Regions from separate parts of the Rhodococcus sp. NPDC078407 genome, predicted to be linked through region 1. Evidence: predicted binding sites of a transcription regulator. Region 1 holds the regulator's gene; the other holds the start of a gene.
What was found. The regulator HspR, encoded in region 1, represses chaperone genes until heat shock. The targets are predictions, from matches to a motif close to ANNTGAGTNNNNNNNACTCANNT.

Region 1 (15,192 bases):
ATATGGGTTCTGCCACATACTGCCCTTGCCCGAGAGCTGCTCGGCGATCAATTTGGCGTCGCGCAGCATCGACTGCTCGGTGAGCCAGTCCACGTATTCGGGGTTCGAGGCCACCGGTTCGCTGTCCGGGGTAGGGCCGCCGGTTCGGTTGGCACGGCGCACCGAGGGTCGAAGTGGTTTCGGCCGAGCCGGGTAGAACTTCTCGTCGTAGGTGATCTCGCTCGGTTCGTGCTGCACTTCGGGATCCATGTGCCTCCGTAGCCTCGCTTTTCCTCAACCCTACGTAGGGCGCGGCCGATCCGCAGAGTTGTGGTTCCCCTTATCTCGAACCCGTGAAACCTTGCACGCAGACCGGTGAGATCTACGTCGAATCACACCAATGTCATTCGCTGGGGTCGTTTTCCTTCGATATGCGAACGTCATCGAATCGAGACCGCCTGGTGTGGAATGTCTGTTTCTTGTGGGCCATAGTGGGATACGTACCAACTGTCCCTTCAGTCACATCAGACTCATCAGTCACACCCCCACAGCTACAGGAGTTGTCCATGCGACGTCTTGCCCGCACATCTGTCCTGGCCTCGACGGCCGCACTGGCCGCCGCCATCGGTGCGGTTGCCCTCGTGCCCACGGCCTCGGCCCAGCCCGAAGCGGAAGAGCCTCCGATGCCCCTCGGCTCCGTGGTGCTCGAGAGCCCCGACCTGGTGGTGACCATGGCCGCCGTCTGCGACACCACGGTCGAGGACGCACCCGAAGGCGGCTTCGTCGCACTGGAGGTCAAGGTCGAGAACGTCGGCGCGGACGACGCGTCGAACGTCAACGTCAACTACGGCGCTTTGCCGGGCGTTCAGGGCCAGAACACCGAGGCGACCATCGAGGCAGGCCAGGCGGCGACGTACACCGTGCCCTCCGGCGATCGTGAGTGGGTCGCCCGCCCCGCAGGTGCAGCAGCCTTCGCCAGCGCGCTCGACGCCGACTTCATGAACAACATCACCGCCGGACTGCTCAGCGTCAACTGCATCCCCGCACCGGTCGAGGAGCCTGCCGAGTAGTTCTTCCTATCGCACTTTCTCCCCGCTGCGCCGCGACGATCCTTGCTGATCGTCGCGGCGTTGTGCGCTCCGCGCAGTGGTGCGGTTAGGTGCCCCAGGCGGCACTCAACCGCACCACTGCGCCGCAGGCGCACTCGGGAACAAATTCGCCACACCCTCCGTTGTGCAGGTCAGCAGCCTTGAGTGGATGAGGCTCAAGTTGGAAGTTGACGCGACAGATTGCGTTGTGCAAACTTGAGCGGAGTTCGCTCACCCAGGGACTGAACCCCAGCAATAACAGGAGGAAACATTATGGCTCGTGCGGTCGGTATCGACCTCGGGACCACCAACTCGGTCGTGTCCGTCCTCGAGGGCGGCGAACCGGTTGTCGTCGCCAACTCCGAGGGATCACGCACCACCCCGTCGATCGTCGCTTTCGCCAAGAACGGTGAAGTGCTGGTCGGCCAGCCCGCGAAGAACCAGGCGGTCACCAACGTCGACCGCACGATTCGTTCCGTGAAGCGCCACGTCGGCACGGACTGGACCGTGGAGATCGACGACAAGAAGTACACCCCTCAGGAGATCTCCGCGCGCACGCTGCAGAAGCTCAAGCGCGACGCCGAGGCCTACCTGGGTGAGGAAATCACCGACGCGGTCATCACCGTTCCCGCGTACTTCGAGGACGCACAGCGTCAGGCCACGAAGGAAGCCGGCCAGATCGCCGGCCTCAACGTCCTGCGCATCGTCAACGAGCCCACCGCGGCCGCACTCGCATACGGCCTGGACAAGGGCGACAGCGAGCAGACCATTCTCGTGTTCGACCTCGGTGGCGGCACGTTCGACGTCTCGCTGCTGGAAATCGGCGACGGCGTCGTCGAGGTTCGTGCGACGTCCGGCGACAACCACCTCGGTGGCGACGACTGGGACGAGCGCATCGTCACCTGGCTCGTCGACAAGTTCAAGGCTCAGAACGGCATCGATCTGACCAAGGACAAGATGGCTCTGCAGCGTCTGCGTGAGGCTGCCGAGAAGGCGAAGATCGAACTGTCCTCCGGGCAGAGCACCTCGATCAACCTTCCCTACATCACGGTCGACGGCGACAAGAACCCGCTCTTCCTCGACGAGCAGCTCAGCCGCTCCGAGTTCCAGAAGATCACCTCCGACCTGCTCGACCGCACTCGTGCGCCGTTCCAGGCAGTGGTCAAGGACTCCGGCATCGCTGTCAAGGACATCGACCACGTCGTGCTCGTCGGTGGTTCGACGCGTATGCCCGCGGTCTCCGAGCTGGTCAAGGAACTCTCCGGTGGACGCGAGCCCAACAAGGGCGTCAACCCGGACGAGGTCGTGGCCGTCGGCGCTGCACTGCAGGCCGGTGTCCTCAAGGGTGAGGTCAAGGACGTTCTGCTCCTCGACGTCACGCCGCTGTCCCTCGGCATCGAGACCAAGGGTGGCGTGATGACCAAGCTCATCGAGCGCAACACCACCATCCCGACGAAGCGTTCCGAGACCTTCACCACCGCTGACGACAATCAGCCCTCGGTGCAGATCCAGGTCTTCCAGGGTGAGCGCGAGATCGCCTCGCACAACAAGCTCCTCGGCTCCTTCGAGCTGACCGAGCTGCCCCCGGCTCCTCGCGGCGTCCCGCAGATCGAGGTCACGTTCGACATCGACGCCAACGGCATCGTGCACGTCACGGCCAAGGACAAGGGCACCGGCAAGGAGAACACGATCAAGATCCAGGACGGCTCCGGCCTGTCCAAGGAAGAGATCGACCGCATGGTCGCCGACGCGGAAGCTCACGCAGACGAAGACAAGGCTCGTCGCGAAGAGGCCGAGGTCCGCAACCAGGCCGAGTCCCTCGTCCACCAGACGGAGAAGTTCGTCAAGGACAACGAGGACAAGGTCGACGCCGAGCTCAAGGGACGCGTCGAAACCGCCATCGCCGACGCCAAGACGGCTCTCGCGGGCAGCGACATCTCGGCAGTCAAGACCGCCGTGGAGAAGCTCTCGACCGAGTCGCAGGCACTGGGCACCGCTATCTACGAGGCTCAGGCCGCGGAGCAGGGCGGCGCAGAGGGTGGCGCGCAGGCCGCTGACGACGGTGTCGTCGACGCAGAGGTTGTCGACGAGCCGGCCGACGACACGGACAAGAAGTGACGTCCGACAACACCGAGCAAGAACCGGTCACTTTCGTGGACAAGCGAAAGATCGATCCCGAGACCGGTGAAGTACGGGAAGGTGACGCAGTTCCGGAGCCCCTTGCGGGCACCGGTACTGCGCCCCAGCCCGGCTCGGTTGACGCAGGGGACGACGATGCAGAGGTCGACGCCCAGGTAGTGGAAGACCCGCGGGACACGCAGGTTGCAGAGCTCACCGCAGATCTGCAGCGCGTGTCGGCGGAGTACGCCAACTACCGTCGTCGTACCGATCGGGAAAAGCAGACCGGGGCGGAGAATGCGAAAGCATCCGTCGTCTCGCAGCTGCTTCCGGTTCTCGACGACCTCGAGCGGGCTCGCCAGCACGGCGATCTCGAGACCGGACCGCTCAAGTCTGTGGCAGACAAGTTGGCAGGGGTGTTCTCGAACATCGGCCTGACCACCTTCGGGGCCGAGGGCGACGCCTTCGACCCGGCCATTCACGAGGCCGTCTCCCACGAGGGCGACGGCAGCAGTCCCGTCGTCGGAACGCTGATGCGCAAGGGCTACAAGCTCGGCGAGCGCGTCTTGCGGACCGCAATGGTGGGCGTCGTGGACGGCACCGGCCAGGATGCAGCAACAGAAGAATCGGACGCACCCGCGTCCGACGAGCAGTAAAAAGAAATAGCGCGAGAGGAGGAGACGCCCGGTGAGCCAGCGGGAGTGGATCGAGAAGGACTTCTACAAGGAGCTGGGCGTTTCCTCCAGCGCGTCTGCAGAAGAAATCAAGAAGGCGTACCGAAAGTTGGCTCGGGACAACCATCCCGACGCCAATCCAGGTAATGCCGCGGCCGAGAACAAGTTCAAGGCGGTCAGCGAGGCGCACGCCGTCCTCGCCGACCCAGCCAAGCGAAAAGAGTACGACGAGGCCCGACGGCTGTTCGCCTCCGGCGGCTTCGGTAGCCGCGGCGGCGGTGGATTCTCGCCCGGCGCAGGCGGATTCGGTGGTGGCGGCCAGACGTTCGATGTCGGCGACATCTTCGGTCAAGGCGGCGGCGACGGCGGAATCGGCGACCTGTTCGGTGGCTTGTTCAACCGCGGCGGCGGGCAGCAACGCACCCAGAACAACCGTCCCCGACGCGGTAGCGACGTCGAGACCGAGACCTCGCTGCAGTTCCGTGAAGCGGCACAGGGCGTGACGGTCCCCTTGCGGTTGACCAGCCCGTCCTCGTGCACCACCTGCCACGGCAGCGGTGCCAAGCCCGGAACGAGCCCGCGCGTGTGCCCCAGGTGCAACGGACAGGGCGTCGTGAACCGCAATCAAGGCGCGTTCGGCTTCAGCGAGCCGTGCGACGACTGCCGAGGCAGCGGATCCATCATCGATGAGCCGTGCGCCGACTGCCGCGGAACCGGTGTTCAGAACCGCACCCGAACCATCACCGTGCGGGTACCGGCCGGCATCAGCGACGGCCAGAAGGTCAGGCTCGCCGGTCAGGGAGAAGCAGGGCTTCGCGGTGCGCCGTCGGGCGATCTGTTCGTCACCGTACGGGTCCAACCCGACAAGGTCTTCGGCCGCAACAACGACGATCTGACGGTGACCGTCCCGGTGAGCTACGGCGAGCTGGTGCTCGGCACGACGCTGTCGGTGCCCACCCTCGACGGCCGCGTCGGTGTGAAGGTGCCACCGGGAACGGTCGACGGCCGAGTGCTGCGCGTGCGCGGTCGCGGTATCCCGAAGAAATCCGGTACCGGTGATCTGATGGTGACCGTCAAAGTTGCCGTCCCGCAGAAACTCGACGATGCTGCTACCGACGCTCTGAAGAACTATCTGGAAGCCGAGAAGGCCAGCGGATTCGACCCGCGGGCCGGGTGGGCAGGTGTGTGATGTCGGTCCCTCCCGAGGCTGGATCTGCCAAAGCTGGTGGAGCTCAAGCTGATCCCGACGCCCAGATCTTCGTGATCTCGGTTGCCGCGCAGCTGGCCGGCATGCACGCGCAGACTCTACGTACCTACGACAGGCTCGGCCTGGTCATCCCGCACCGCACCACTGGCGGCGGTCGACGATACTCCGCGCGTGACGTCGCACTGCTCCGCGAAGTGCAGCGTCTCTCTCAGGACGAGGGCGTCAACCTCGCCGGCATCAAGCGCATCATCGAACTGACCAATCAGGTCGAGGCGTTGCAGTCGCGCATCAGCGAACTGGCTCAGGAATTGGCCGCCGTGCACGCGAGCTACCGCCGAGACCTGGTGCCCATTCAACGCAACGCTCTGGTGGTCTGGAAGCCGAAACACCAGCGCTAGATCCCCGTTTCCCGCAAACGCGTGTGCGTTTGTCAGGTGCGCGCATTCTCGTGAGCGATTCGGTCACTGATCCGCGCGCATTCAACAGACGCGCGTGCGTTTGCGGCCTCGACCCGGCGCGAACCCTGCGCGCGTGTGCGAGACACCCGGCGAGGGCACCTATCCTGGTTCTCATGCAGGGGTGGAGATCGACAGTCGTTCAGTATCATCGCCTTCGGAACGACCTCGCGGTGATCAGACTCGAAGGCGACGCGGTTCCGTTCAGGGCAGGCCAATCCGTGTCGGTGAAGGTTCCGCAGAATTCTGCGTCGACGCGGCGGTACTCACCGGCGCTGCCGCCCTCGCGTGACGGCAAACTGGAATTTCACGTTCGAGCCGTTCCGGCAGGCTGGGTCAGCGGTGGGATTGTCAACGAGACTCGGCCCGGCGATGTCTGGGAGATCAGTGATCCGCAGGGAGGCCTGCATGTCGATGATTCGGGTCGCGATGTCGTCATGATCGCGGGCGGTACCGGCTTGGCTCCGTTGCGAGCGATTCTGCTCGACCTCACACGCTGGGAGCAGCCACCGAACGTGACGTTGTTCGTCGGCGGAAAGTCGCCTCGCGATCTGTATGCCGGGGACATGCTGTGGTTGATGGCGTCGCAATTGCAGTGGTTGACCGTCGTGCCCGTCGTCGATCAACTGCACGAGCCGTGGGCCTCGGACCGATGGAGCGATCGGATTCATGCCGAAATGGCGTCAACAGCTTCATTTTTCGAGCCGGAACATTGCTGGGAAGGCAGTGTGGCCGACGTCGTCGCCACGCAGGGCCCCTTCCCTGACCGCCAAATTCTGGTGTGCGGATCCCCCGGAATGGAAGCGGCCACCGTGCGCGCACTCGTCGAAATCGGCACACCATCAGAGGCAATCCGACGCTGACAAACGCTGTCCCGGACAATCAGGGCAGCTGCAGAATCCGTCGCAGATGGGCCAGATCCTCAGCGGACACGGCGGTGAAATCCGGCGGCGGTGCGTCGGCGATGGTTCTGGCTCTCTCCGCGAGCCGGCGGCCGGATTCGGTGAGTCCGATGATGCGGCGTCGGCGATCGTCCGGATCTTCGGTGCGGACGACCAATCCGCGTTTCTCGAGCTCGCGAACATTGAGCGAAACGTACGGCGCATCGGACGCAAGGATTTCGGCCAGCTCCGTGACTGTCCGGTCACCCGTGAGGAGTTTGGTGAGCAGCTTCGCCCGCAGGAAGCTCATGCCGGTGGCATCGGCGACGGCTCGTCGGGTGTCGTGCTTCTCCAGCATCAGGGCGCGCATCTCGCGCCAGACGTGGGCGGCTTCCGAGTCGGTCATACGAGTACCGGTTGATCGATACGCTCGGCGGTAGAGCGGGCCCATCGACCGGTGGTGACGATGGCGAGCACGGTGACCACCACGCCGGCACCGGCGATGACGAACCACGCGGGAACTGCGGCAGCGGTGAAGCCGTCGGATATTTCACCGACGATGCTCGCTGTGACGATGGAACCGACGACGGCCACGCCGAGTGATTGGCCCACCTGCCTACTGGTCGACGCGATGGCGGACGCCACTCCGGCTTGGCTGCGCGGCATCCCGGACACTGCGGTGTTGGTGATCGGGGCGTTGACCATGCCGAACGAAATTCCGAAGATGACGTACGCGACGGCCAGCCATGCGAACGAGGTCGTCGGCGTCAGTCGGGTGAGCATGAGCGCCGAGGTCACGAATCCGATTCCGGCAACGAGCAACGGAAGGCGCGCTCCAAGGTTGCCGACGATGCGCCCGGAGATCGGCGCGAAGATCAGCGTCATCAAGGCCATCGGCAGAGTGTAGAGACCGGCATGCAGTGGCGAGTAGCCCCGCACGTCCTGCAGGTACAGAGTGTTGAGGAACAGGAATCCGCCGAGGGACGCGAATGCACATACCGCGATCACCGTCGCTCCGCTGAAGGGTGCGCTGCGGAAGAACTTCAGCTGGATCAACGGTTCCTCGATGCGAGTTTCGACCACCAGCAGGCCGACGAGGGATCCGATCGCCACGGCACCGGTGAGCACGATCAGAGGCGATCCCCATCCCTTCGCGGGACCCTCGATGATGGTGAACACCAGTGATGCCAGGAACGCGAAGATGAGGAATTGGCCGGCCGGATCGAACTTTCTCGCGTGATCGGCCTTGGATTCGGGCACGAACTTCAGCGTCATCGCCAGCGCGAAGATGCCGACGGGGACATTGATCCAGAAGATCGATTGCCAACCGGCACCGGTGACGAGGACGCCGCCGAGGGCAGGGCCTGCCGACATGGAGATTCCGACGACGGCACCCCACATGCCGATGGCTCCGGCACGTTCCTTGGGGTCGGTGAACGTGTTGGTGATGATCGACATCGCGACGGGATTCATCATCGAGCCGCCAACGGCCTGCAGCATGCGGAAGGCGACGAGCCATCCGAGCGACGGCGCAATGCTGCACAGCAGAGACCCGAGCACGAACGTTCCGGTGCCGATCAGAAAGAAGCGTTTGCGGCCGAACTTGTCGGCCATCGAGCCGCCGAGCATCAGCAGGGAGGCCACGACCAGCGTGTATGCGTCGATGATCCACTGCAGGCCCGATACCGACGCATCGAGGTCGGTGCGCATCGACGGCAGTGCCACATTGACGATCGTGTTGTCGGTACTGACGAGAAACAGGCTCAGGCAGCAGATGCCGAGCACGAGATATCGATGCCGTCGGGTCAGCTCGGCCATGTGCGCCTCCGCACTATTGCTTGTATATCTACAACTATTACATGACTACTCCTAAGTTGTTCGACGAGCAAGTGAGTGGACGCCGGACGGTGCCCGATAGGGTGTGTGTCACAGACTTGCTCGAACCCGCTCGCTCGCTGAATGGAGAACAACAGTGGCTTCCGAGATCGCACCAGGCGACCTGGTTCAGGCGTCCGGGCACGCCGGCCCGTGGAAGGTGCTCGAGATTCGTCAGGGTCTGGCGTTGCTCGAACACCACGACGGGCATCGGCTGTCGGTACGCACCACCACGGTCGAGGTGGTGCGCAAAGCGTCGAGCAGTGGGAGTTCGAGCCCACAGGCCGAGGCGGAGAGCGACAGTCCCTCACTGTTCGACGAGAGCTGACCTACCTCACGTCTGTTACTACCTGCTGAGGTTGGTGCCCTCGGCCGGTTGTGCCAGAGCGGACAGGAACGACCGAGCCCAGCGGTCGACGTCGTGGGCGAGTACCTGCCGACGCATGGCGCGCATATGGCGTTTGCCGGCCTCGGGTTCCTGTTCCAGCGCGCCGGTGATGGCGTCCTTCACGCTGTCCAGGTCGTGTGGATTGCACAGGTACGCCTGGCGCAGTTCTGCTGCGGCACCGGTGAATTCGCTGAGCACCAGAGCGCCGCCTAGGTCGCTGCGGCAGGCCACGTACTCCTTGGCGACGAGGTTCATGCCGTCACGTAATGGTGTGACCAGCATGACGTCGGCGGCGACGAAGTAGGCCAGCAGGTCGTCGCGGGGGATCGGCCGATGCAGATAATGAACGACTGGATGGCCGACCTGGCCGTACTCGCCGTTGATGCGGCCTACCTGCTGCTCGATTTCACCGCGCATCGCGACGTAGCTTTCGACGCGTTCACGGCTGGGGGTGGCCAACTGCACGATGACGTTCTCGGCTGGGTCGACGCGGCCCTCTTCGAGCAATTCACGAAAAGCGTTGAGTCGGACGTCGATTCCCTTGGTGTAATCGAGTCGGTCGACACCGAGCATGATCCGCTTCGGATTGCCAAGATCTTCGCGGAGTTGCTTCGCGCGATCGCGGACGGCCTTCGAGCGCGACTTGGTGTCGAGGTCGCCGGAGTCGATGGAGATCGGGAAGGCACCCACGCGCACTGTCCGGAAGCCGACCTGCACGACGCCGAGCTTGGACCGCACCCCCACGGTGCCGCGTGATGTAGTTCCCCCGGCGAGGCGTCGGGCAAGGTAGAGAAAGTTCTGCGCGCCGCCGGACAGATGGAAACCGATCAGGTCGGCACCGAGTAGGCCTTCGACGATCTCGGTACGCCACGGCATCTGCATGAACAGCTCGATCGGCGGAAACGGGATGTGCAGGAAGAACCCGATGGTGAGGTCGGGGCGCAGCATCCGCAGCATCTTCGGGACGAGTTGGAGCTGATAGTCCTGAATCCAGACCGTCGCTCCCTGCGCCGCCGCCTCCGACGTCTTCTCTGCGAAGCGTCGGTTGACCTCGACGTAGGCGTTCCACCAGTCGCGGTCGTACACCGGCTTGACGATGACGTCGTGGTAGAGCGGCCACAGGGTGGCGTTGGAGAATCCCTCGTAGTACTGGGCGTATTCCGTCTCGCTGATCGGCACCGGTCGTAGCTGTAGGTCGTCCTCGACGAACGGCTCGACGTCGACGTCCGATACGCCGACCCACCCCACCCACGCACCCTTGTTGGCGCGCAGGATCGGTTCGAGAGCGGTGACCAACCCGCCGGGGCTTCGCTTCCATCGCGTGCTTCCGTCCGGAAGCTTTTCCAGATCGACCGGCAACCTGTTGGCTACGACGACAAAATCCGAACCCTGCGAGGCGTCAGCCACAACTGTCCAATCCGCTTGTAGATCTCTGGGAAAACAGACCTGCGAAGACCTGTCAGTCGGTCTTCGCTACGGGGTCTATACCCAGCATCGACAACAACATGCGGCATTCGTCCGCATCGGTCGCGTAGGCGGCGACGACGCGCTGAGCCTGGCTGGCCGTCTCGTACTCGAGTGGGACGATGTCCTCGTCGGCGATGTCGTTGTCGGTGGAAGTCTTCGCAGGCATGGCGTTCTCCGTACTTTCTACTGGACTTTCGTGGTGTTCCTGGCCCCGACTCTATGTAAACGGGGCACCCCCTCGCCAGTTCCCGATGCCATAGGCTGCAGCAAATGACCGATTCTGTGCCGCTCCGCCATGCTCGAACGGTGGTGGAGGCCCCTCCTCCGGCCACCGGCTCCGCGATTCTGCGGCGCACCGTACGACGCCACCGCGCGCGACTGATCGTCTCTTCTCTGCTGTTCGGAGTGCATCAGCTGTGCGAAACGATGGTCCCGGTGGCCATCGGTCTCATCGTCTCGCGGGCCATCGACACCGGTGATGTGACCGCGATGATCATCTCGCTGGTCGGTCTGGCCGCTCTGTTCGTCACCTTGTCGTATGCGTTCCGGTTCGGTGCCCGCATCATCGTCGTCGCCATCGAGCGAGAGGCCCACGACGTGCGCGTGGAGGTAGCCGGCCGGGTCCTCGATCCCCGTGGACTGCGCACCGATCTGGCGGCGGGAGAGTTGCTGACGGTCTCGACGTCCGACGCCGAGAAGGAGTCCTGGATTCTCGATCTCATCGCGCGGGTCTTCGCGGCGGCCGTGGCAGTGGTGGCGTCGGCAGTGGCTCTGCTGATCGTCGACATTCCTCTTGGCCTCGCTGTCGTCATCGGCACTCCGGTGATCCTTATTGCGCTGCAGCGCCTCGCTCCGCTGCTCACCCGCGCCGCAACCGCTCAGCAAACCGAGATCGCGAGTGTGTCGGGGATGGCCACCGATCTGGTCAGCGGGGTGCGGCCTCTGCGCGGAATCGGCGCCGAGGACGCCGCAACCCAGCGGTTCGTGACGTCGAGCCGAACAGCACTGTCGGCCACGCTGCGGATGGCTCGCGCCAACAACGTCTATCAGGGCCTTGCGGCGACGGTCAACGCGCTGCTCGCCGTCGGAATTGCCGGAACCGCAGGATGGTTCGCGTTGCAGGGCAGGATTTCGGTCGGTGAGTTGATCACCGTCATCGGACTGTCGCAATTCGTCATCGAGCCGCTCACCGGGTTGTCGCGGATCCCCGGCGTGGTGGCCGTGGTGCGGGGATCGGCCGACCGGCTCGCCCTCGTCCTCGGTGCGGAACACGTTCTCCCGCAATCGGAGTCCGCGGTGCCGGTAGGTACCGAACTGACCGTCGACGACGTCCGGTTCCGATCGCTCGACGGCCTCGGCTTCCGGGCGGTTCCGGGAGAGTTGCTCGGAGTGGTTGCCTACCGGCCGCAGGACGGCGAAGCGATCGCCGCACTGCTGTCCGGCCAGATCTCCGACGCCGATTACACCGGAGCGGTTCGTATCGGCGGAATTTCGGCGGGGCAGATCGATCTCCGACGGGCCCGCGAGACCGTCCTCGTCGAGCCGCATCTGACCGACCTGTTCGCCGGAACCGTCCGCAGCAACGTCACCGCGGGGCGCGAGCGGCCCGACTCCGAGCTCGACACGGTCCTCCGAGCCTCCGCGGCCACCGACGTCGTCGAATTGCACGAAGCCGGTCTCGATCACGCCGTCACCGACCGCGGAGCCAGCCTGTCCGGCGGACAGCGTCAACGAGTCGCGTTGGCGCGAGCACTGTCGGTCGACGCGCCGGTCCTGGTGCTGCACGACCCCACCACCGCCGTGGACGCCGTCACCGAACATTCCATCGCCCGCGGTATCGCCGAGTTACGGCACACCGAAAAGGGCTCGCAGACAACCATCCTCATCACCACGAGCCCCGCGCTGCTGTCGGTGACCCATCGCGTGCTCGTCGTCGACGGCGGACGCGTCGTCGCCGAGGGAACGCACCACGATCTCGCGGCCTCGAACGCGCAGTACAAGGAGACGGTGCTGCGATGACGGACCCGGAACTACTTCCCATCGCCACCGGTTCCCGCTCCGGCCGGTGGCTGCTGGAACAGCTGCGTCTGCGGAAGGCCCGCACCGCAGCCACACTTCTGCTCGGCGCTGTCGCCGCCGGTATGTCGTTGGTGCCGGTGTACGTGCTCGGTGTGTTGGTCGACCGCGTCCGCGACGGCGCAGAACCTTCGGCGATCGTCGAGGTGGTCGTGGTGATTTCGGTGGCCGCGCTGGTCGGCGGAGTCTTCACCGGTTTCAGCGGCTATCTCATCAGCACTCTGGGGGAAGGGATTTTGGCGTCGTTGCGAGAAGCTGTCGTCGGTCGGGCGCTTCACCTGCCCGTCGCCACGCTGGAACGAGTGGGTAAGGGCGACTTGCTCTCTCGGGTGGGCGACGACGTGGCGGTGATGGCCAAGTCGATCGGTGAAGTGATCCCGCAGCTCGTCGGAGCTCTCCTGCTGGTGTCTCTGAGCATCGTCACGATGCTCGGCATCGACTGGCGTCTCGGCCTCGCCGGTCTGGTGGCGCTACCGATGTACGTGCTGGCATTGCGGTGGTATCTGCCGCGGTCGGCTCCGCTGTATGCGGCAGAACGCGTGGCGATGGGGGAGCGTGCGCAGTCGTTCGTCAGCAGCATGCAGGGTGCAAAGACGGTGCGGGCGTATGGACTCGAAGCCGTCCATCTGAGCGGCATCGATCGTTCGTCGGCGAAGGCGCGCGATATCGGCGTCGACGTGTTCCGCCTGTTCACCCGATTCGGATCTCGGAGCAACCGTGCCGAGTGTGTCGGCCTGTCGGTGATCCTGCTGGCCGGATTCCTGCTGGTACGAGGCGAATACGTCACCGTGGGTGAGACGACGGCCGCGGCGCTGCTGTTCCATCGGCTGTTCAATCCGATCGGCACCTTGATGTACACGTTCGACGACATCCAGTCCGCAGGAGCGTCTCTCGCGCGTCTGGTCGGCGTCATCGACATCGCCGACGAGCGACCGGTGGGCGACGGCTCCGTTCCCGCCGACGCCACCCTCGAGGTCGTCGAGCTGCGGCACTCGTACGACGAGGGTCACGAAGTACTGCACGGAGTGAACCTGCGTGTCGATGCCGGCGAGACGGTTGCACTCGTCGGATCCACCGGTGCCGGGAAATCGACCATCGCCGCCATAGCGGCCGGTTCCATGGCATCGACGTCGGGGACGGTTCGCGTCGGCGGCGCAACGCTGGACGCCTTGGGCAGCGCGGGACTGCGGCGACACGTCGCAATCGTCAGTCAGGAAGTGCACGTGTTCGCCGGCAGGCTGATCGACGACGTGCTGTTGGCCGCACCGGATGCCGACCGCGCCGACGTCGAAGCGGCGTTGCGAACCGTCGGGGCATGGGGGTGGGTCGAGGCGCTCGACGATGGACTCGATACCGCCGTCGGCGAGGGTGGGCATCAGTTGACTGCGGCGCAATCGCAACAATTGGCCCTGGCGCGTTTGGTTCTCGCCGACCCAGCCGTCGCTGTACTGGACGAGGCCACTGCGGAGGCGGGCAGTTCCGGTGCGCGAGAACTCGAGGCTGCCGCCGAGGCCGCCACGAAGAATCGCAGCACATTGATCGTGGCGCATCGCCTGACGCAGGCTGCTGCGGCCGACCGGGTGGTCGTTCTCGAGCACGGCAAGATCCTCGAGCAGGGTCCGCACGACGACCTGGTCGCGGCCGGTGGGCGTTACGCGCAGCTGTGGGAGGCGTGGCAGGGCCGCTGATGGCTTTAGTGATTTGCCTATAGGTATTAGTTTCGGTTACGGTCTTCTCGAATCGAGGAGGCCGCTATGGGACGCGCCGGACTGAATGCGCAGCGCATCGTGCTCGCGGGAGCCGACCTGGCCGATGAGGTCGGCTTCGATCGCGTCACGGCCAGTGAGATCGCCAGGCGCTTCGACGTCAAGGTGGCGAGTTTGTATTCGCACCTGAGGAACTCGCACGAGTTGAATGTCGGCATCGCACTGCTGGCCTTGGACGAGTTGGCCGACCGGGTGTCGGACGCTCTCGCAGGCCGAGCGGGCAAGGACGCGTTGGTTGCCGTGGCGAATGCGTATCTCGACTATTCGCGCGAGCATCCCGGTCGCTACGCCGCGACGCAGTTTCCGCTCGATCACGACACCGCTCGTGCGAGTGCGGGAGTGCGTCACTCGGCGATGATGAAAGCGATTCTCCGCGGGTACCAGCTGAGCGAGGCGGATCAGGTTCACGCTGTTCGACTGTTGGGCAGTGTGTTTCACGGCTACGCGAGCCTCGACGCATCGGGCTCGTTCGCGCACAGTGCGCCCGATTCGCAGGAGTCCTGGGTTCGCATTCTCGACGGAATCGATACTCTCTTGGAGCAGTGGAGGCAATGACGATGGAACCGATCTCCGAACGCGACATCCGGTCGTCGTTCGTCAACTCGTCCAAGGGCGACGCCAAGCGGATCACCCTTCCCGACGCTTTCGACGCGGTGCCGTGGGACGATCTCGACTTCCTCGGTTGGGTGGATCCGAAACTCGCCGGACGAAGCTACATCGTGGTTCCCACCGAGGAGGGTCTGCGGGGAATCGCGTTGCGCTACAAGCCCGGAGGGCCCCGCACGGCGCAGATGTGCAGCATCTGTCTCACCATGCACGCCAACGGTGGGGTTTCGCTGATGGTCGCCGCCAAAGCCGGAGAATCGGGCAGGCGCGGCAATACCGTCGGAACGTACATCTGCTCGGATCTTGCATGCTCGCTCTACGCACGAAAGAAGAAGACCCCGGCACTGGGTCGGCAGTTCAAGGAAGACTTCCATGTCGAGACCCGCACTGCGGCAGTCGAAGACAACATCGGTGCGTTCCTCGCTCGCATCATCGGTTGATCCCGGTGTCGCTGCGACCCGCATCGCATAAGCAACCGCGAGAACAATCCAGCCCCGCACCGAGAACACGGTGCGGGGCTGGAAAAGGTTGTCAACAGAGCTGATCGAGCATTCAGTCCTTGTTCTTCTCCGCGAGGAACAGCTTCTCGATCCGCTCTGCTTCGTCCTTCTT
Region 2 (15,192 bases), on a different contig from region 1:
TGTGTCGCGTTGTACGCGGCCGTGTCGCTTCTGATGTTGGGTTCGCCGAACGGGCCGGCCGGCACGGGTCCCGTCGCCTACGTGATCTTCGTCCTGATCCTTCAGGTTGCCGTGATCGTGCGGTTGTTGGTCGGTCCCCTGCCCGACCGAAAATGGCAGTTGGTCGCTTTTCTGGTGTTCGGCGACGTGGGTCTTGCGTCGGTGATACTCCTCGATGTACCCACGTCGGCTCTGATCGGCACGTTTCTCTTTTCGCTGACAGGGTCGATGTGCACCTTCTTCCTCGGACCGAAACTGCTCGTCGCACATCTCGCATTCGCCAATCTCGTGATCGCCTACATCGGCATCGCCGCATACGTACAGGGATTGTGGGGCCCGTGGGACGCGATCGCCGCGGTGCTGGTCGCCGGAGGTGCCACGTCGGGTGTTCCGGTTTTCGCCCAGATCGCGTGGTTGCTGGTGTCCGAGGATGCCCGACAGTCCGAGATCGATCCACTGACCCGAACGCGAAACAGACGCGGACTGCAGAATGCGATCGAGGATCTGTGGAATGTTGCTCACAGCGAGCAGTTGGCGTTCGTGCTCGTTCTCGTGGACATCGATCGGTTCAAGACCGTCAACGACCGTTACGGACACGACCAGGGTGACGCCGTCATCGTCCTGGTGGCCGAGCGACTGTGCGGCCACGTGGGTACGTCCGGGGTCGTAGCTCGCACAGGGGGCGAGGAGTTCGTGGCCGTCCTCGTCGGTCGGACGGACCGGCTGCATGCACTGGTACTCGAAGTCAGCGAGACGCTGACTCATCGTTCGGATCCAATTCCGGTGACGGTGAGTGCGGGTGCGGTGGTGTTCGCTCCCGGCTCCGAGGCGTGGACGTCAGGGCCGAGCCTGGTCAAAGACGCTACGCGCGCGGCCGACTCCCTCATGTACCGCGCGAAGTCGGCAGGTGGAAATCGAACGGTGCTCGAGACGATGTAGACGTTCGAGGCCATGGCCTGTGAGAGCGCAGTTGGCCGAGCCGACTCACCAACCGGTCGGTGTCGAGACCGACACACCCGTCGGCGAATTCTCGCAACGGGACGACGGCATGGAAATCGGCACGCACATCGCGGTCGTACAGAATGTCCACGAGATTCGCGAAACGCCGAGCGGCGAATTCGTCGACAGTCGCAAGTGCAGGAATTTCGGTGACGGTCACCGACGTCACTTCCGCGAGCATCTGCAGATAGTCACCCGTCGAACGTGCAGCGCAGCACAGCTCGGCAAACGTGTGACCACCCGGGTGAGGCTCGAGAGTCCATGTCCCCGAGGCGAATCGGGACTGGCTGGTAGCGGCGGAGCGGTAGTCGACAGGCCCGTCGATGCGGATCACGTCGAGATTTCTCTTCAGCTTCTCGATCGTCGGCACGAACGTCTGGTGGAACAGCGGATTCGGCAGCAACTCGTCGGGCGCATAGTTCGAGGTGACGACCAGGGCGACGCCGCGAGCGAAGAGGGCGTCGAGCATGCGCGTGATGAGACGGGCGTCGCCGATGTCATGGACGTGAAACTCGTCGAAGCACAACAGCGACGCGGGACCCGAACCTGTCGAGAGGATGTCGTCGATGGCTGCGTCGATCGAAAAGTTGCGACGAAAGTACGCCGCGTGCAGGTCCCGAAAGAAGCTGTGGAAGTGGACCCGCTTCTTCGTCTCGATGCCGACACCCGCGAAGTAGGTGTCGAGCAGCCACGTCTTTCCGCGACCTACCGGCCCCCAGAGGTAGATGCCCTTCGCTCCGGGCGTCGAGAGCGCGTCCGCGGCTGCGGCCTGGGCGTCGTCGAGAACGAAGTCGGTATCGAAGGTGTCTCGCGGTGGAGTTGGCCTCATGAAACGAACCGTACGCCGACGGACTCTACATTCGTAGAGGGAGTGTGTAGGGTCACGGCCATGGATCGCCGAACCGCCATCGCCGACGCCGCACTGGGTGTCATCGCGCACGACGGCTTACGCGCGTTGACCCACCGCGCGATCGATTCGGCGCTCGGTTATCCGGCCGGATCGACGTCGTACTACTTCCGAACCAAGTCCGATCTGTTGGCGGCAGTGGCCGCCCGACTGGTCGAACTGTCGCGTGCGTCGTTCCTGGAAATAGCCAGCGACGAGACCGATGTGGCGACGGTGGTCGCGAAGTATCTCCACACAGCGCTCACCCATCGCATGATCGAGCTGCGGGCCCGTTACGCGTTGATGCTCGATCCTGCTGTTGCGCCGGATGTTCGGACTGTCCTCGCGCGCTCGCTGTTCTCTCTCGAGCGGGCACAGGCGTTGTTCGACGAACCGGCTCACGGGGACGGGTTGGTCTCGCTGTGCGAGGGCTTGGTAGCCGATGTCGTTTTCGGTCGTCGCACATCGAAAGACATTGTAGCGCTGCAGCTACCGATCGAGGTGTACCTCCGAGGGGCCTCGGTGGCCTGATTGCCGGCTACCCCGACCGCGCGCGCACCGTCGTGAGCGAGCGCGCAGTCGGAGTGTCACAACGGGTAGCCGACTCCGGTGAGCTTCTCGCTGACGTCCCACAGCTTCGCGGCGAGGGCGGGATCCTGTGCCATACGAGTCATGGACGCCGGGCCCGGCTTGCCACGCGACTCGAAGAGCGATGTGGGGCCGCTGTAGGTGCCGCCGCCTGCGACGTCGACCGCATAGATCGTGGGAAGCGCTCCGGCACGGGCGGATTGGGAGATGAACTTCAACCCGATCGGTGCCAGCGTTGCCAGGATCTTGTTGCTGCCCAGGCCGTCCGGGCTGGAATACAGCTCGGTCGACGAGATGCCGGGATGCGCAGCGTTGCTGGTGACCTTCGATCCGGCCTTGTCGATCCGGCGCTGCAGTTCGAGCGCGAACAGGATGTTCGCGAGTTTCGAGTTCGCGTACCCACGCTGGGCGTTGTAGCCCCGCTCGAGCTGGAGATCGTCGAAATCCAGCTTGGGGCGCTGCCGGTGCGCGACGGACGCGATGGTGGTGATCTTCGCGTCGTCGGCGAGCTTGGGGAACAGCATGCCGGTCAGTGCGAAGTGACCGAGGTGATTGGTACCGAGCTGCAGCTCGAATCCGTCCTCGGTCTCGGTTCGTGTAGCCGGCATCATGACGCCTGCGTTGTTGATCAGTACGTCGATGGACTCGGGGGCGGCCGCGGCATAGTCGCGTACCGAGGCCAGGTCGGCGAGGTTGAGGGTGGCGGTGTCGACGGTTCCGTTCGGTGCCTCCGCGCGAATTTTCGCCGCTGCGGTCTCGGCTTTCTGCCGGTTACGGCACGCGAGCGTGACATGGTCGCCACGTTTTGCGAACTCCAGGGCGGTGAAGTAACCGATTCCGGTGTTGGCTCCGGTTATGACAACGCGTCTCTGCTTGGTTTCAGGCACGGCGTCAGGCTACCGGTCTGCTCTAGAATGCGCCCGTGAGCAGAGCAGAAACCGACGAACATTCGGACTTTCCCGAGGGGACCGGAAAACCTGCGTCCGGTGCGTTCCGCGCGGCCGGCTACCTGTGTCTGGACGACCTCGTGGGTGTGCCGGCTTCGGAGCTGAGAAAACTGCACGGTGTGGGCCCGAAAGCGCTCGAGGTCGTCCAAGCCGCGTTGGAGCAGACCGGTAGATCGCTCGGCTGACCTTCAGGCCCAGTGATTGGGCCGGGTGAGCGACTCGGGCAACCGGGTTGCTCGGTCACCCCGTGCCGCATTCACCTGGAACTGCGTGGCATAGATGCTGCCCCGCAGGTCTGCGCCGCGAAGGTCGGCACCACGAAGATCTGCGCCGATCATGTCGGCCAGACGCAGGTCGGCACCGCGCACGTCGGCTCCGATGAGATACGTGCCGCGAAGACTCGCGCCGCGCAGATCGGCACCGGCCAGTTTCGCGCCGATCATGTCGCGTCCGCGGTAGTTCTTCTTCTTACCCACCACCTCGGCACGCACCAGTTCACTTGCAGCGATGAGTAACTCGTTGATCCGCGAGCGCAGGACGGAGACATCGACCGACATCAGGATCTCGGGAGTGGCCGACGTGAGTGCATCCAGCTCGTCGTACTCACCGACGAGCCGGGTGTGCAGGCTTTCCGTCGATTTCCGGCCGCGCGCATCCGCCAGGTACCAGAGCAGCTCGTGCAGATCACGCATCACCGGAAAAACCGCGAACATCTCCGACGCGTTCGACGGCTGCTGCCGCCAGTCGCGCCCCGCGAACGTGGACCGGGACACCTGCTGGCCCGCACCGAAGCAGTCGTACACCGTGCACCCGGGAAAACCCTTGTCCCGGAGCGACGAGTGAATACCGCACCGCGAGTCCTCCAGCAGATTGCTGCACGGCTCACCGGCGGCCTTGTCGACTGCGAAATCCGACGACTTCGCGAAGGGCAGAGCGACGCAACAGAGTCCGAAACAACTGCCGCAATCGGCCAGTAGGTTCTCGGGCGCGCGCATGCGTCCACTCTGTCCTTCGACGACCGGCAGCGTCAAACGAGATTCGACCGGACGGGATCCGGTCGGGTGGGGGATACAGTGTGCAGCTGGGCGCACGGCAATTCAGGAGGCCGTCCATGGTGGAACCGGAGTTCGACGCGGTGGTGACCGCACTGCGGGCTGCCGGGTGCGTGTTCGCCGAGCAGGAAGCCGAGATTCTCGTCGACTCCGCGTCGAACCCGCAGGCGCTGGTAGAGATGCTGGGGCGTCGAGTCGCCGGTGAGCCACTCGAGCACATCGTCGGCTGGGTGTGGTTCTGTGGTCGACGCATTGCCGTCGAGTCCGGCGTCTTCGTGCCCCGTCGTCGCACCGAGTTTCTCGTCGAATGTGCTGCTGCACTGCACCCCTCGGTCCTGCTCGACCTGTGTTGTGGATCCGGAGCGGTCGGCCTGTCGGTCGCCGGTGTCACCGAGTTGCATGCGGTCGATATCGACCCGGTCGCGGTGCAGTGCGCCGAACGCAACCTGGCTGCCGTCGGAGGTACCGCGCACTGCGGTGACCTGTTCGACGCGCTGCCGCCCGAGCTACAGGGCAGATTCCACGCGATAGTCGTCAACGCGCCGTATGTGCCGACGAGCGAGATCGAGCTGATGCCGAGAGAGGCGCGACTCCACGAGCCGCACATCGCGCTCGACGGCGGCGTGGACGGTGTGCGGCTCCATCGGCGGGTCGCGGCGCAAGCCGCCGAGTGGTTGGCCCCGCGCGGTAGTCTTCTCATCGAAACCAGTGCACTGCAAGCTGATTCGACGCTACAGGCCCTGTCAGAGGCCGGCTTTCTAGCCGGTCTCCGCGAATCCGAGAGGTTCGACGCCGTCGTGGCTATCGGCTCGACGAGCCGATAGTGATCCACCACGTGTTTCGATAATGGGTCCTGGTGGCATTCACCGACCATGACTACATTGCTTTTCGCGGTAACCGCTGCTGACCACTGGACCTTGAACGACGGAAGCAAGCACCCCACCGGCTACTGGGCCGAGGAGCTCGTCGAATCCCATCGCACCTTCGTCGACGCGGGGTGGGACATCACGGTGGCCACGCCCGGCGGCAAGGCCCCGGTCGTCGACGAGGGCAGCCTGGCGGTCGACGCCAATGGCGGCGACGAAGAAAAGGTGGCGGATCAGAAGAGCTACCTCGCGTCGATCGAGTCGATTCTCTCCTCGCCTGCTGTGCTCGAGGACCAGAAGGCCTCGGACTTCGACGCCGTGTTCGTTCCCGGTGGCCACGGCCCGATGGAAGATCTTGCCGTCTCGACCAGCTTCGGCGCATTGGTTGTCGACTTCCTCGACGCGAACAAGGTGGTCTCTGCGGTGTGCCACGCACCGGCCGCGCTGCTTCCCGCCGTTCGCAGCGACGGAACCTGGGCGTTCGACGGGTACGAGCTCACCGGATTCACCGACGAAGAAGAAACCCAGGCCGGGTTGGCGGACAAGGCCCCCTGGCTGCTCGAGACCCGGCTGCGCGAGAACGGTGCGAAGTTCGAGAACGCGGACGCATGGTCGCCGCATGTGGTGGTCGACCGGAACCTGTACACCGGACAGAACCCGGCTTCGACGCGTGCGCTGGCCGAGAAGCTGGTCGGTGCGCTGAAGTAAATACCGTCCTCGGTCGGTGTTCTGCCCAGGGAGAACACCGACCATGAGGGGGAACATCACTACTGCTTCCGAAGTTGAGTCCGGATAGCTCAATCTTTGGAGGAGAAGTGACCGAAACCGTTCGTGTTCCCGTGCTGTTCCTGACCGACCCGATAGTGCTCCCCGGAATGGTGGTGCCCGTCGAACTCGACGAGGCCGCCCGCGCCGCCGTCGACGCGGCAGAGGCGAGCAACGACGGAGCATTGCTCGTCGCACCCCGTCTCGAGGACCGCTACGCCGCGTACGGCGTTCTCGCCACGATCGTCCAGATGGGACGACTGGCCGACGGTCGACCGGCCGCCGTCATCAAGGCCTCTCGCCGCGCGCACATCGGCCACGGCGTCAGCGGTCCCGGTGCTGCTCTCTGGGTCGAGGCCGAGCCCGTCGCCGATGCAGCTCCGACCGACGATCTCAAAACCCTTGCCGCCGAGTACAAGCAGCTCGTCGTGGCGATGCTGCAGCGTCGTGATGCCTGGCAGGTGATCGATTCGGTGAACAAGCTCACCGACCCCGGCGCAATCGCCGACACCGCGGGCTATGCGTCGTACCTCACCGACGTACAGAAGCGTGACTTGCTCGAAACCCCCGATGTAGCAGCTCGATTGACCTTGCTCATCGAGTGGACGAAGGCGCATCTGGCCGAGGTCGAGGTGAACGACAAGATCTCCGGCGACGTCCGCGAGGGGATGGAGAAGACTCAGAAGGAGTTCTTGCTGCGCCAGCAGTTGGCCGCCATCCGCAAGGAACTCGGTGAAGACGAGCCCGACGGTGCCGATGACTATCGCGGCCGCGTCGAGGCTGCGGATCTGCCCGAGAAGGTGCGCGAGCAGGCGCTGCGTGAGGTCGGCAAGTTGGAGCGAGCCAGCGACCAGAGCCCCGAATCGGGTTGGATTCGCACCTGGCTCGACACCGTGCTGGATCTGCCGTGGAACAACACCACGACCGACAACACCGACATCGCTTCTGCGCGAGTCGTTCTCGATGCAGATCACCACGGCCTCGATGATGTGAAGGACCGGATCGTCGAGTATCTGGCCGTCCGTGCACGGCGCTCCGAACGGGGTATGCAGTCCGTCGGCGGTCGTGGTTCGGGTGCCGTCATGGTGCTCGCCGGACCTCCCGGGGTGGGTAAGACCTCGCTGGGTGAATCGGTGGCGCGCGCGCTCGGTCGCACCTTCGTCCGGGTGGCCCTCGGCGGTGTTCGAGACGAGGCGGAGATTCGTGGGCACCGGCGAACCTACGTCGGCGCACTGCCGGGCCGAATCGTTCGTGCCATCGGTGAGGCCGGATCGATGAATCCCGTTGTGCTGCTGGACGAGATCGACAAGGTCGGTTCGGACTACCGCGGCGATCCCAGTGCTGCACTGCTCGAGGTGCTGGACCCGGCACAGAATCACACGTTCCGTGACCACTACCTCGATCTGGATCTCGACCTGTCGGACGTGGTGTTCCTCGCCACGGCCAACGTGATCGACCAGATTCCCGGCCCGTTGCTCGACCGCATGGAACTGGTGACCATCGACGGATACACCGAGGACGACAAGGTCGTCATCGCCCGGAACTACCTCCTTCCCCGTCAGATGGACAGAGCTGCGGTCACCTCCGAGGAGGTGACGGTGACCGACGCCGCCCTGAGGAAGATCGCAGCCGACTACACCCGCGAGCCCGGGGTGCGGCAACTCGAGCGCCTACTGGCCAAGGCTCTGCGCAAGGTTGCGACGAAGCTCGTGGGTACCACCGACGTTCTGCAGATCGACGAGCCCGATCTGGTGACCTACATCGGTCGACCGCGATTCACGCCCGAGGCGCACGAGCGAACCGAAGTACCTGGTGTGGCAACGGGTCTCGCAGTGACCGGTCTCGGCGGTGATGTGTTGTTCATCGAAGCCGCCTCGACGGACGGCGATGCCGGGCTGAAGCTCACCGGTCAGCTGGGCGAGGTGATGAAGGAGTCCGCACAGATCGCGCTGTCCTATGTGCGTTCGCACGCAGCGCAGTTCGGCGTCACACCCGAATCGCTCGATCGCAGCATTCACGTCCACGTTCCAGCGGGCGCGGTGCCGAAGGACGGGCCGTCGGCCGGCGTGACCATGGTGACCGCGCTGGTGTCGATGGCCACCGGACGGCCGGTGCGGTCCGATGTCGGCATGACCGGGGAGGTCACGCTGAACGGTCGGGTGCTGCCGATCGGTGGAGTGAAGCAGAAACTGCTCGCAGCGCAACGAGCGGGGCTGAAGACGGTGTTCATTCCGGCGCGCAACGAGCCGGATTTGGACGACGTGCCCGCAGAGGTGCTGGAGGCGTTGGACGTCCGTCCGATGACCGATGTTGCCGACATTCTGGCGCTCGCGCTGGAGCCGGTGGCAGCAGCCGCTGCGGCGTGAGATGGGGCATTCCCGTCGAGGTAAGGGGACCCGGGCTTGACCTCGAGTTATGTCGAGGTTCTACGTTCAGGACCCGAGGGTGACGACGTGAGGGTGGCTGCATGAGGGTGACGACGTGAGGGTGATGACATGAGCATGGAGATGACCGCCTGGAACCAGATGTATCGGACCATGAACAGGCCCGATACCCAGTCGTCCTTCTCGAAGGAGACGGCCCGGAGGATTCTGACGTTCGCGGCACCGCATCGCCGCGCGCTGGCCGGGTTCCTGGTGCTCAGCGTGGCTCTGGCCGTCCTTGCCGTCGCCACTCCGGTGTTGGCGGGACGGGTGGTCAATGCCATCGTGGACGGCCGCGAGCTGCGCGTGGTGGTCATGTTGGCACTGGCGATCGCGGCGATCGCACTGGTGGACGCCGTGGTCGGTCTGATCAATCGGTGGCTCTCCGCGAACATCGGCGAAAGCCTCATCCTGGATCTCCGTACTGCGGTGTTCGACCACGTGCAACGCATGCCGATCGCGTTCTTCACACGAACTCGTACCGGTGCGCTGGTGAGCCGACTGAACAACGACGTGATCGGCGCGCAACGTGCGTTCAGCACCACGCTGTCCGGTGTCGTCAGCAATCTGGTGACGCTGGCGTTGACGCTGGTGGTCATGATCGGGATCTCGTGGCAAATCACCCTTCTCGCGCTGATCCTGTTGCCGGTGTTCGTGCTGCCTGCGCGCAGAATGGGCAGCCGCCTCGCGCGGTTGCAGCGTGAAGCGGCAGCGCACAATTCGGCGATGAGTACGCAGATGACCGAGCGATTCTCGGCTCCGGGAGCGACGCTGGTGAAGCTGTTCGGCCACCCCGAGCAGGAATCGGTCGAGTTCGCGGTACGCGCTCGGCGCGTGCGCGACATCGGCGTCCGCAGTGCCATGGTGCAGACGGTGTTCGTGACGGCACTGACGCTGGTCTCGGCGCTGGCGCTGGCCGTGGTGTACGGACTCGGTGGCTTCTATGCCCTCCGGGGGACGCTCGACCCGGGTTCGGTTGTGGCGCTGTCACTTCTGCTCGCGCGTCTCTATGCGCCGCTGACCGCTCTGGCGAGCGCGCGAGTGGAGGTCATGAGTGCTCTGGTGAGCTTCGAGCGGGTCTTCGAGGTGCTCGATCTCGTTCCACTCATCTCTGACAAGCCCGACGCGAAGCCGCTGCCCGACGGCCCGGTAGCCGTGGAACTCGACGATGTTCGGTTTGCGTACCCCTCTGCCGACAAGGTTTCGCTCGCCTCGCTGGAAGAGGTCGCCACATTGGATTCGCGCGGTGGGGAACAGGTTCTGCACGGAGTGTCGTTCCGCGCCGAGCCCGGTCAGATGGTGGCCTTGGTCGGGTCATCCGGTGCCGGCAAGTCCACGATCGCGCAGATGATCGCCCGCCTGTACGACGTCGACAGCGGTGCGGTCCGCCTCGGCGGCGTCGACGTGCGAGATGCGACGGCCGAATCCGTCCGGGGCACAGTGGGAATGGTGACCCAGGACGGTCACTTGTTCCACGAGAGCATCCGGTCCAACCTGGTGCTGCCGCGGCCCGGAGCCACCGACGACGAAGTGTGGGATGCGCTGACGAGGGCGCGGCTCGCGGATCTCGTGCGTTCCTTGCCCGACGGCTTGGACACGATTGTCGGCGAGCGTGGATATCGGCTCTCCGGTGGTGAGCGTCAGCGCTTGACGATCGCGCGGTTGCTGATCGCGCAGCCACGAGTCGTCATTCTCGACGAGGCCACGGCGTCACTGGATTCGACGTCCGAGGCCGCTGTGCAGGCTGCGTTGGCCGAGGCGTTGGAAGGGAAGACGTCGGTGGTCATCGCGCACCGGCTCTCGACCATCAGGGCGGCCGACGTGATCTTGGTGATCGAGGACGGGCGCATTGCCGAGCGAGGCACGCACGACGAACTCCTCGCAGCGGGTGGCCGCTACGAGGAGCTGCATCGGACTCAGTTCGCTCAGTCGGACAAGCTGGACCGGATCCCTCAGGGTGCGGGCACCACGGTGGACGGGTCGTCGTCGGTTGCCGCGGCGAGCATCGGGGTGAATCCGTCGATCGCGTAGTCCAGCGACAGCGGGCTCGAGTAGCCGAGAGCCGAGGGCAGATCAGTGCTGAACGAGCCGATGTAGACGGTTCGATCCTGGCTCACGACGTCGAGTGCGGCGATCAGTGGGTTCGCTTGGAGCTGCTCACGGCTCTGGCCGGCGATGACGAGTACGTCGGTGTCGAGTCGCTCGAGGTTCTCCGGGCTGATGGTCTCGGATGCGTCGGGGATCTCGAACCCGAGATCGGTGAAGAACAGGGCCCGGATGTCGTCCTTGCCGAGCAGCAGGTAGCTGCCGTCGTCCATGACGAACGCGAGCGACAGTGACTTGCCGGTGAACTGCGGATTCTCGGACTCGGTGGTGGCGAATTTCTGCTCGAGCGTGGCCGTTTGTTCCTGCGCCTCTTGGCTCTTGCCGAGTGCTTCGCCGACCACGGCGAACTCCTGCTGCCAGGTTGCGGCGGGAACGTCGTCGTAGCCGCCGATATCGGCGATCGTGGGTGCCATCCCCGAAAGCTGATCGTATTGGCCCTGGTCGATGAAGGAATACGGCCCGAGGATCAGATCGGGCGTCTGAGCGGCGATCTGTTCGAGGTTGAGGTCGGTACTGCCGACTTCGGGAATCTCGGTGCCGCCCAGGGCCTCCTGGGCCCACGGGCGCTGCCGGTAGTCGTAGCTCAGGTTGCCCCGCGTCGCCACAGGCTTGACCCCGAGTGCGAGCGCGAAATCCTGCTCGTTGAACCCGATCGTCACCACGCGGGTGGGCTCGGCGTCGACGACCGTCTCGCCGAACTTGTGCTCGATGGTGACGGGGAAGCCCGATTCGCTTCCGGAATCGCCGGATGTGGCGGTGGTGTTGTCTGACGAACAGCCGACCGCCAGTGCCAAGATCGAGGCACTGGCGGCGACGAGCTGTGCGGACTTCTTCATGTGATCTCCTCGCGCAGAATTATGCGAGGTTAGCCTAACCGACCCACATGGGGCTCCGGCCATGTGGCCGGTTCGGGCGGCGAGATCAGCAGGTGGTCGGTGCGGGTACTCCTGCGAATCGCTGGTCGATCCATTCGAGTGCCTGCGGCAGACCGAGTACGGCGGCGGTCAGGTGATCGTTGCTCGGCACCCTGACCTCGGTGACCAGTACGCCCGCACCGCAGTATCGGGCCAGGGTGTTGTCGATGGCGCTGACCGGGATCAATGCGTCGGAGGGGCTGTGCCACTCGAAGAACGGTGCCTTCGGTACGCCCGGGTACATCTCGACGCTGTTCTCGTTGACGGCGGCGATCGCTTCCGGACTGTTGATCAGGTCGAGCGTGCCGGCGACCTCCATGGCGCTCTTGCCTGCGCCCGCGGTGATGATGTCGTTGGTGCACCCGTTCTGCATCTTGCGCTCGATGTCCTTGCCCAGCGGGTTCAGCTGAGAACTGATCGGGATGCGGTTGGGGTACTCGCGTTCGATACCGAGTGCGGCAGCAAAGGCCAGTCCGAACATCGGGTGCGGCGCGAAGCCGAGATCGCGAGCCATGCGCTCGAGGTTCATCGGAGCGCCACCCGCGGCGCTACCGACGATGTTGAGTTCGGGGGCGTAGTCGTTCTGCAACGCGGCGGCCCATGCTGTTGCCATACCGCCGCCGGAGTAGCCCGCCAGGGCAACTCGGCTGTCGCGAACCTGGATGGGATCGAAACGCTGTGTGGCGCGAATGCTGTCCAGCACGATCTGTCCGCCGAGCTTGGCGGCACCGTAAGCGCTCCGGGGTCCGAGGTGATCGGCGATGGCGACGGTCCAACCGCGCTGCAGTACTGCGTTGAGGGCCGGAGCCTCGCGAATCGCAAGATTGGGGTCGTTGGTCCACAGCGCTTGTGAGGGTGCACATTCGAGACCGAGCGCGTTGATGATGTGTTGGTAGGAAAGCAGCGGGCCGTTGGGGGCTTTGTTCCTCGGGACCATCACGGTGTTGATCGCCGCAATGGGGTCACCGGACGAGTCGGTCGAGCGGAACTTGAGCTGCCACACGTCGACATCGAGGAATCCGGGAGGTGGGGGCATCGGCCGGCTGGAGATCACGTCGCCGGGTTGCAGTGCCTCGAGATCCGCAGGCGGTGCACCGAATCCATCTGCGATCGGGGCCGGCATGAGCGGCTCTGCCGCTGCCTGACCTGCACCGACGAGCGATGAACACAACACGGCCGCAGCCGTTATCGTGGCAGCGCCTGCCAATTTGAGAACCCGCATGTAGATAATCCCCTCCGTGCCTGAATCGAAACGGCGTGCGCTCCGATGATCCGACTAGCTCCCGCGGAGCAGGGCCGGTAAATCGATATAGCTGCTATTGCGACACTCGTTACGCTCCCCCCGGAAACGATAGGACGAACGGTACGCACTCGAAGATTCTATGGCAACAGAAGAACGGACTCTGTGCCGGTTTCTTGGAAAGATGCGAAAAACTTCGTCTTGCGCACGTAGCGCTACTCGAGAACGACGTCGTTCGGTGCTTTGTCCGGGCGCAGGCCGCGCCAGCTCGGATGTCGCAGATGACCCGATTCGGTCGATTCGTAGAATCGCACCTCACCGACGAGAGTCGGTTCGACCCACACCGCGCCGTTCCGATCGGCGGTCGGCAGCACCGAGGAGAAGGGGCTGTCCGACGTCTCGAGTGGGGTGAGAAGAGCGGCGAGAGTGTCGAGGGCGCGGTCGTCGAACCCGGTTCCGACGCGGCCCACGTAGCGCAGGCGATCGCCGTCGGGGATTCCCATCAGGAGGGATCCGAACCCGCCGGCTCGACGTCCCTGGCCCCGACGCCACCCACCGATCACGACTTCCTGCGTCCGCCAGTTCTTGTGCTTGATCCACGTGTGGGCTCGCTTGCCGGGTTGGTACACGGAGTCCGTCCGCTTGGCGACGACACCTTCCCACCCACGTTCTCTGCTTTCGGCGACGGCGTCTTCCGCGGTGCCGCTCAGTCTCGGAGGTACGAGCACCGAGTCGAGTCCGGTGGTGAGCAGTTCGAGCAGTCGTCGTCGATCGGAGTACTTCTTGCGCAGTAGTGAGGTGCCGTCGAGGTAGAGCAGATCGAAGGCGATGAACCGGATGTCGTCACCGGTGGCGTTCTGCAGCATCTCGAAGCTGCTGACGCCGTTCTCGTCGAACACGACGACCTCTCCGTCGATGACGGCGTCGTGCTCGGACAGGTCGTCGGCCAGGGATCGAAGGGCTCCGAACTTCTCGGTGTAATCCTTGCCGCTGCGGGTGCGCAGGGTCATGGACCCGTGCGTGAGTTCCGCGACGATACGAAACCCGTCCCATTTGCCCTCGAACGACCACTCGTCTTCCTCGAGACCGAGAATGTCGCTTGCGGTCGCGAGCATCGGCGAGATGTTCTTCGGTGGGGGATTCTCGGTCGGCTCGCTGCTGTCTTTCATCAGATGCATGAGCCACTGGTTGCCCTTGGTGCGGATCAGAGCGAACCTGCCGTGTGCCTTGGATCCGTGGAGTACGACGATGACTTCGTCGTCGCGCCACTTCTCGAGCTCGTAGGTTCCGCTGTCCCAGATCGAGACGTCGCCGCCGCCGTACTCGCCCTTGGGGATTCGACCGGAGAACGTTGCGTACTCGAGCGGGTGATCCTCGGTGTGTACCGCCAGCCGGTTCTGCTTGGGGTCTACCGGAATGTTCTTGGGGACGGCCCACGAGACCAGGACTCCGTCGTGTTCGAGCCGAAAGTCGTAGTGCAGGCGTCGGGCATGATGCTCTTGGATGACGAAGGTGCCGTTGTTGCCCTGCGGCTCGGCGGTCGCCGGCACCGGCTCGGGAGTGCGGTCGGCGCTCCGCATGCTGCGGTACTTGTCGAGTTTGTCTGTGGCGACAGCGCTTTCGGTTCCCTTCTCGCCTGCTCCGACGGCGGGATCCAGATCGGCGAGTAGGTCACCGACGTCGGGCATGCGCTCGAGGACTTCCTCGAACCGAAGCTGTTGCAGACCAGGAGCTTCCAGCTCTTCCCAGGTGCGCGGTGCCGCGACGGTGGGGAGCGACCGCCCACGCAGCGAGTACGGTGCGACCGTCGTCTTCTTTCCGTTGTTCTGACTCCAGTCGACGAATACTCTCCCGGTGCGTTTCGCCTTCGCCATCGTGGCGGTGACGCGGTCCGGCGAGCGCTCTTCGAGCAGTGTGGCAACACGTTTGGCGACAGTGGACGCCCCCGACGTCGACAGTGGCTTCTCGAGCGGGACGTACAGGTGAATTCCCTTGCTGCCACTCGTGACCGGGTATGCCGTCATACCGATGTCTCCGATGAGATCTCTGATCTCGCAGGCCACTTCGGCACATCGAGCGAGGTCGACGTCATCACCGGGATCGAGATCGAACACCATGCGGGTGGCAGGTCCGGGCTCGGTGCCGTCGAATCGCCATTGCGGAACATGCGCTTCGATGGCTGCCTGCTGGCCGAGCCACGCCAGATCGGCTGCGGTGGAGAACAGTGGGTAGGTGACCACCCGATCCGAGTGTTGCATCGACCGGCGGTCGAGCCAGTCGGGTGCTGATGCGGCGAGATTCTTCTCGAAGAACGACGACTGGTCTACGCCGTTCGGCCAACGTTTGCGGGTGACGGCGCGGCCGGCG

Region 2: lon (endopeptidase La) is a predicted target of HspR. The motif match lies at 6,158-6,180, and genes of this name have one in related genera.

What each region holds. Positions count from the first base shown of each region.
Region 1 is NZ_JBITUQ010000002.1:321,688-336,879, forward strand. Features, by position in the region: gene treS (maltose alpha-D-glucosyltransferase) at 1-249, opposite strand, end outside; gene ACIGGF_RS03905 (Pro-kumamolisin, activation domain family protein) at 546-1,049, shown strand; gene dnaK (molecular chaperone DnaK) at 1,341-3,185, shown strand; gene grpE (nucleotide exchange factor GrpE) at 3,182-3,841, shown strand; gene dnaJ (molecular chaperone DnaJ) at 3,873-5,048, shown strand; gene ACIGGF_RS03925 (heat shock protein transcriptional repressor HspR) at 5,048-5,464, shown strand; gene ACIGGF_RS03930 (FAD-binding oxidoreductase) at 5,638-6,384, shown strand; gene ACIGGF_RS03935 (MarR family winged helix-turn-helix transcriptional regulator) at 6,404-6,808, opposite strand; gene ACIGGF_RS03940 (MFS transporter) at 6,805-8,220, opposite strand; gene ACIGGF_RS03945 (hypothetical protein) at 8,375-8,605, shown strand; gene ACIGGF_RS03950 (trehalose-6-phosphate synthase) at 8,624-10,072, opposite strand; gene ACIGGF_RS03955 (hypothetical protein) at 10,125-10,298, opposite strand; gene ACIGGF_RS03960 (ABC transporter ATP-binding protein) at 10,403-12,151, shown strand; gene ACIGGF_RS03965 (ABC transporter ATP-binding protein) at 12,148-13,896, shown strand; gene ACIGGF_RS03970 (TetR/AcrR family transcriptional regulator) at 13,963-14,529, shown strand; gene ACIGGF_RS03975 (FBP domain-containing protein) at 14,532-15,020, shown strand; gene ACIGGF_RS03980 (hypothetical protein) at 15,133-15,192, opposite strand, start outside.
Region 2 is NZ_JBITUQ010000028.1:51,996-67,187, forward strand. Features, by position in the region: gene ACIGGF_RS22120 (GGDEF domain-containing protein) at 1-978, shown strand, start outside; gene zapE (cell division protein ZapE) at 923-1,867, opposite strand; gene ACIGGF_RS22130 (TetR/AcrR family transcriptional regulator) at 1,928-2,455, shown strand; gene ACIGGF_RS22135 (oxidoreductase) at 2,512-3,399, opposite strand; gene ACIGGF_RS22140 (DNA-binding protein) at 3,435-3,644, shown strand; gene ACIGGF_RS22145 (pentapeptide repeat-containing protein) at 3,648-4,454, opposite strand; gene ACIGGF_RS22150 (putative protein N(5)-glutamine methyltransferase) at 4,571-5,335, shown strand; gene ACIGGF_RS22155 (type 1 glutamine amidotransferase domain-containing protein) at 5,384-6,085, shown strand; gene lon (endopeptidase La) at 6,253-8,508, shown strand; gene ACIGGF_RS22165 (ABC transporter ATP-binding protein) at 8,638-10,596, shown strand; gene ACIGGF_RS22170 (ABC transporter substrate-binding protein) at 10,518-11,507, opposite strand; gene ACIGGF_RS22175 (lipase family protein) at 11,593-12,807, opposite strand; gene ACIGGF_RS22180 (ATP-dependent DNA ligase) at 13,041-15,192, opposite strand, start outside.